2 regions of the Sporosarcina sp. Y1009 genome follow, and region 2 is predicted to be linked to the other one. Evidence: predicted binding sites of a transcription regulator. Region 2 holds the regulator's gene; the other holds the start of a gene.

Region 1 (3,428 bases), on a different contig from region 2:
GATCTTTGCTTACCATCACACTTCACCTTCCTTTTTGTGCAATTTAATGCGTGGATCTAGGAAGCCGTAGACGATGTCGACAAGAAATAACATGAAGACAAGAAACGCACTATAAAAGACTGTCGATCCCATAATGACTGGATAATCTCGGTTATTTATACTTTCGACGAAATATTTTCCCATGCCCGGTATCGCAAAAATTTGTTCAATAACAAACGTACCAGTTAAAATACCCGCCAGCATCGTCCCCATGATGGTGACTACTGGCATAAGCGCATTTCTCAGCGCATGTCGTACAACAATTCGAAATGGCGACAAGCCTTTTGCCCGGGCCATCTTAATATAATCTTGTGTAAGGACCTCTAGCATGCTAGCTCGAGTCAGTCTTGCAATGATAGCAGTCGGCCCAGTTGCGAGTGCTAATGTTGGTAAAATCATATGAAGTGGACTGCTCCAGGTTGCTGTCGGCAACAGTTCCCAGTTTACGGCCACTTGTTGAATAAGTAAGGTTGCAAGTACAAAGTTCGGAACAGATATCCCGACAACGGCGAAAGCCATCGCAAAATAATCAATAAGTCCATTGTGCTTGAGTGCTGCCAAGGTCCCTAATATAATTCCTGATATAACAGCCACTAGGATTGTGATCATTCCGAGTTCAAATGAAATGGGAAAACCCCTGGCCAGAAGGCTGTTCACCGTCTCATTCGGTTTTTTAATCGATGGTCCAAAATCGAATGTAACAATTGATTTTAAATAGTGAACGTATTGCACACCAATCGGTTGATCAAGCTTATAAAAACTTTCAAGATTTGCTTGAATTGTTGGATTTGACGTTCGTTCTTCATCAAACGGCGAGCCCGGTAGTGAATGCATTAAAAAAAATGTTAATGTTGAAATGATGAATATTGTAGCAATCATCATAAGGAACCGCTTAACTATGTACTTCCCCATGTACCATTCCCCCTTACCAAACTACCCGAACACTTCTGATATTAAAAACACTCCATTCCTATATACACTTTGATATTCTTTTGTTTCAGAATAAATTAAATAAACTCATTTTGGTAGTTTATACAAGACTATCAAACTTATTTGAATTGCACAATTCATTTTTTAAAATAATAAGATTTTTAGTGGATGATAAATGGCAAAAACGGGAGTGGTACAGCTTTTAAAGGAGAATGACCAATTTCGAGAGATCGTAGATTGGCTAATGAAACTAAAGGCGTGGTATACTTTGAATATTCTATTAAATAAATGTAAAAAAAGTACGCGTAAACGTTAAAGGGTAACGTTTACGCGTACTTTGAATGATTATATTATGCCCTCGGCGGGAGTCGAACCCACATTTTAAGCTTCGGAGGCTTACGTGCTATCCATTGCACCACGAGGACAAAACAAGCATTGCTGCATTTCACTGCAACATTATAAATTGTACTAGTAATTAGATGGAAAAGCAAGACCTTTTTGTAGAGCGTTAAATTTGACCTTCATTGACCATACTATGTTATGATACAAGTACAGTTGAATTTAAGGAGGAATTATTATGTTAATACCTACAGTTATTGAACAAACGAGCCGCGGGGAACGTGCTTATGATATCTACTCCCGTTTGTTGAAAGACCGCATTATCATGCTAGGAAGTGCAATTGACGATAACGTTGCCAACTCGCTTGTTGCTCAGCTTTTATTCCTTGAGGCAGAAGATCCTGATAAAGACATTTCAATCTACATTAATAGTCCAGGCGGAAGCATTACAGCAGGTATGGCCATTTTCGATACAATGCAGTTCATAAAACCGGATATCCAAACAATTTGTATTGGTATGTCCGCATCTATGGGTGCATTCCTTCTTGCCGCAGGTACAAAAGGAAAAAGATATGCGTTGCCAAATGCTGAAGTTATGATTCACCAACCACTGGGTGGTGCACAAGGGCAAGCAACTGAGATTGAGATTGCTGCGAAACGGATTCTATTCCTTCGTGAAAAACTCAATACAATCCTTGCTGAACGTACAGGACAGCCAATCGAAGTAATTGGTGCTGACACAGAACGCGATAACTTCATGACAGCTGAACGTGCAAAAGAATACGGTCTAATTGATCATATTATTACACGTAGCGATATGAAGAAAACAAAATAAGATTTAAGCAAGCTAAAAATAACTAGAGCATTTCTTATGCTCTAGTTTTTTTATTGCACGATTTTCGAACACATATTGTGGCGTATTAATTTGCTTGCACTTAAATGAGTTTGCTTGCAAGTCGGGATCTTTCCCCTATACCGAAGTGACGCTTTAGCTATTTAATTCAGTAAATAAAGACCTCTCCTATGATTACGCCTCGCACAAGAAGTTATCCATCTAAAGGAAATCACAAATCCCCAAAACAAAAACCGTTTCTCGTGATTCACGATGGACGGTTGTTTTCGTTTCATTATTCATTTTCTACAAGTTCAGCAAGAGACGTAAGCGCTTTCTCTTCATCACTACCCTTTGCCATAAGGGTAATTTTTGTTCCTCTTGCAATCGCTAAACTCATGATGCCCATAATGCTTTTCGCATTCACTTGACGATCTTCTTTTTTCAAAAAGATATCCGAAGTATAACGGTTTGCTTCTTGTACAAATAATGCCGCTTGTCTTGCTTGAAGACCAGGCTTAATTTTTACTACTACTACTTTTTCCATCATCTTAGTCTGCTCCTTTAATAACGTGACTTTACGTAATGCCGATTTCTCCATTACGAAGTTTGTCCGCGATTTCCTCTATTTTTCTTAACCGGTGATTAACACCAGATTTACTTACAGTAGCACCAGTAACGAGTTCGCCAAGCTCTTTTAAAGTGATATCTTGATTTTCAACTCTAAGGTGTGCAATTTCTTGAAGCCTGTCTGGGAGTTGATTTAAACCAATTGTCTTTTGAATATACTCGATATTTCCAACCTGTCGCTGTGCTGCGCTAATTGTTTTATTCATATTAGCCGTTTCACAATTAACAAGTCGATTGACGCTATTACGCATATCCCGCAGAATCCGTATATCTTCAAATGCCATCAGCGCAGAGTGAGCACCCACTATCCGAAGATAATCCGATATTTTTTCAGCTTCTTTTAAGTAAGCAATATAGCCATTTTTACGTTCGATTGATTTTGCATTCAAGTGAAATTCATTCATTAAGTCAACAAGTGCTTCACTATGTTCTTTATAAATCGAAAATATCTCTAAATGGTACGAAGACGTTTTCGGATTATTTACCGAGCCACCTGCTAAAAATGCACCACGAAGATATGCGCGTTTACAGCATTTTTTCTCCACTAATTCTTGGGATATTTCATTTTTGAATTCAAATGTCCCCTTCAAAATCAGCAAATCTTTGAGGAGTGGCTTTGCACCTTCTCGGATTCGACAAATGTACACATTATTTTTCT
Region 2 (3,428 bases):
AGGTAGTTGAATGTAATTCACTAATTCTTTATTGAAGACAGTAATGATTTTCCAGCTTTATAATAGTTTATTCTTCTCTGTCGTGCCTAGACCCAACAATTTCAAGCCGTTCACGAAACAGTTTAGCTCTGAAAATATCACGTTCTTCTTGGTTTAACTCTGTATTCGCAAATTGCTGAAGAAAACCCGGTTGCATAAAGATCATTAATTCATTGAGAATTGACATGTCAACATCTTTGATAATTCCCAAATCGATCCCAAGTCGTACATCGGATAGACAACGAGCCGCTTCACCCGTTTGCAATAATCGCGAATAGACAAGCGTTCCCAAAGAGCGGAACAAACGATTTTCAAGCGCAATTTGAGATTTTTCTAGCAATAAACGCCTTGCTTTTCGCTCATGTGCTAGTAGATGCGATGTGATATTGCCAAGGTCTTCTAAAATATCATGCTCGGTTTTTCCAAGTGTAACCTGATTGGACACTTGATACACATTGCCGAGCGCCTTGCTTCCTTCACCGTAACTTCCCCGAACAACTAAACCTAAACGTCCGATAGCTGGAATAATACGGTCGATTTGCTTTGTAATCGTCAATGCAGGCAAATGCATCATAACAGAGGCACGCATCCCTGTTCCTGTATTGGAGGGACAACTAGTTAAGTACCCAAATTCCTCATCAAATGCATACGGCAAGTCTTTCTCAAGCAAATCGTCCACCTCATTGGCATGACGGAAAGCTTCTTCTAGTTGTAGCCCTGGATAAATGCACTGGATTCGAATATGGTCTTCTTCATTGACCATGACACTGACTGACTCATCAGAAGACAACAAGACCGCACCGTGGCGATTAGGGTCCGTCAAATTCGGGCTGACCAAGTGTTTCTCTACGAGTACTTCTTGGTCTAATGAAGGCAAGTCAGACATTCTCGAGTACGTATAGTCTTCCTCATTCATATCTAATAGTGTCCCCGAAACAATCTTATCTACCACTAATGCTTCTTCGTCAGTTGCAGCGATAGGAAAACGATAGCCCCTTAAATTTCGAGCCAATCGAATACGTGTGGAAAGCACAATATCCGAATTTTCACCGTGCGCAGTCATCCAGCCAGTTGCCGCATTCCGTATGAATTTTTCAATCGACATCGGGTTCTTCACCTCCATATGCAAGTTGCTTTTGAAGTTCATTGGCTTCATCGCGTAAAGCAGCGGCTTCTTCAAATCGCTCTTCTTTTACAGCATCTTGCATTTTCGCACGGACTTCTTCCACTTTCCGCTTAATGGCATATACTCGATTAAATGAAACGGGTATTTTCCCAGTATGGGTTGCATGACCGCTATGTAGTTTACCAAAGACATTTGGAAGATGTTGCCGAAACGTGTCATAGCATGTTGCACAACCAAATTTCCCAATGTCAAGGAATTTTGAAAACGTTAACTGACATCCTGGACATTCGATTCCATCAAATTGATTGACACGGGCTTGTTGCTCTGTTTTAAATGGCTCCGCTGTTCCAAACCATTGTGACAAAAATTGCTGAATAGATAATGGTTCCTGGTTAGGATCAAAGTGAAATGTTTGTGATTGGAAAGCACACTTCTCACATAAATGTTGTTCGACAGATTCACCTGTATTCCCTTTTTTTATAATGACGGATGCAGGCCGTTCTTTACAATTTTCACAAATCAAAATGTCCACCTCCGATAGGTAAAGTTTGGTTTATCGTTTAACCTAAAGTTGTTCATAAATAAGCGTAATGAGCATCGCACGTAAAATACGTGCCCGAATGATGTCTCGTTCTGGAAGCGGAATGCGGATTGTCGTTCGATCTACCGCCGCAAGAATCAGCCTAGACTCGCGCTCAGTGATGACTTCTTCATCGATAAGCCGATAAACAATATCTAATGCCATCGTATGCGAAGCGCCGCCATCAAGACCTGCAAGGATATGTTCGATTAAGTCCTTGCGGTTATTCGGACGAACTCTAAAAATACGAATATACCCACCACCGCCTCGTTTCGACTCAACGGCATACCCACGTTCAGCTGTAAATCGCGTATTGATCACATAATTTATTTGCGATGGCACGCATTGAAACTTTTCGGCAACTTCTCCCCGTTTAATCTCAATAATGCCACTGTGTTCTTGTTCGATAATCCTCTTTAAATATCCTTCAATAATATCAGAAATGTTTCGCATGTCCTCACCTCTTTCATGAAGTCTGATAAGGCATTGACTTTGACTATCTTTGACTTGATTGTACAGCCGAATTTACTGATTCGCAATTGATTCGCACCTGAATGGAAGAATCTCAATCAGTATCGGCGAATGGGTTGCTAGTTTAGACATTGTGTGGAAATTGGCTGTTGGCGTAGTAAATATATCGGAATTCGGGCAGCGTGCAAGTTCGTCGGAATGAGGGAGAGATTGTGCAAAAAATTAAAGAGCTTCCTAATATGATTAGGAAGCCCCATTTTTTCTTAATTTACGCTAGTATTGGTCAATTCTCTTACCGGTAAAAATTGTTCACCTGTATCTAAATAGGTCATGGCGAGCTTGTCACCTTCTTGAATATAAATCGAAAGTGGTTCAACCTCAGAAGAAACGAGGAAATTTCGACCGTCATCTGCCAAAATCGACACTAATGTAAAGTCACCCACCCGCTCTTTAAATACCCGGGCTACCGTGATCGCAGCTTTTGCTTCTTCAGCATTTGAAGTGCCATCAACCGTACTTCCGCCACGTTGAATTGCGGTTTTATACAATTTCAACGCTTCATTTGGTGTTGTCCCGTGGACTGAAATCTCTGGATTTGCAGCAGATACGATAAAGTAGTTTTGCAAAAATCCATTAGAATCCAAAACTGGTGTCAGCCAACTCGCTTCACCGTAAAAGTTATAGAGCACCGGCATTTCGCCAGACCATTTCTTTTCGATAAACTTCTTCTCAATAATTTGCAGCGCACCCTGTGAATCCATATAAGACTCTTCCAGATTACCCGTGTAATATGTTGCTTCTCCTGTACGACCATCCGTCAACGCATAACCGAGCATTGAATCGACGCCTTCTTTCGGGCTTGTAAAGTCTGTAAAGTAATACATATGTCCATTTTCGTCGAATATCGGACTCACATTTGCTTCTGTTCCTTCATCTGATGGTAATTTCACGTCTTTCTTTCCAACGACCGAATTCCAAAAACCGTGAATATAGTTTCCAAAATAGCTATTTTGCAAGCTTACAGCCTCAGGTGAAACCGCTCCGTTAATGAATTCTGGAACTTCAGAAGTCGGATATTGCTCAACATCCCCCGACTCGGGATCCATCATGACGATCCCTTTCACGTCAAAGCCGTTACGCGCGGAAATAAATTCTCCGTATGAACGAATATAATACGGTTTCCCCTCATCATCTATTTCCAGCTGAACATCT

Evidence for each region. The regulator CtsR, encoded in region 2, represses protease genes until heat stress. The targets are predictions, from matches to a motif close to ATGGTCAATAAAGGTCAAACA.
Region 1: the regulator CtsR is predicted to act here: its motif matches at 1,481-1,501, upstream of clpP (ATP-dependent Clp endopeptidase proteolytic subunit ClpP).

What each region holds. Positions count from the first base shown of each region.
Region 1 is NZ_JBYHFO010000010.1:52,639-56,066, reverse strand. Features, by position in the region: gene AC25Y1_RS13035 (ABC transporter permease) at 1-16, opposite strand, end outside; gene AC25Y1_RS13030 (ABC transporter permease) at 16-951, opposite strand; tRNA gene AC25Y1_RS13025 (tRNA-Arg) at 1,323-1,394, opposite strand; gene clpP (ATP-dependent Clp endopeptidase proteolytic subunit ClpP) at 1,544-2,143, shown strand; gene AC25Y1_RS13015 (HPr family phosphocarrier protein) at 2,436-2,690, opposite strand; gene whiA (DNA-binding protein WhiA) at 2,719-3,428, opposite strand, start outside.
Region 2 is NZ_JBYHFO010000018.1:2,393-5,820, reverse strand. Features, by position in the region: gene mcsB (protein-arginine kinase McsB) at 68-1,144, opposite strand; gene AC25Y1_RS16545 (UvrB/UvrC motif-containing protein) at 1,134-1,688, opposite strand; gene AC25Y1_RS16540 (CtsR family transcriptional regulator) at 1,731-2,198, opposite strand; gene AC25Y1_RS16535 (hypothetical protein) at 2,480-3,428, opposite strand, start outside.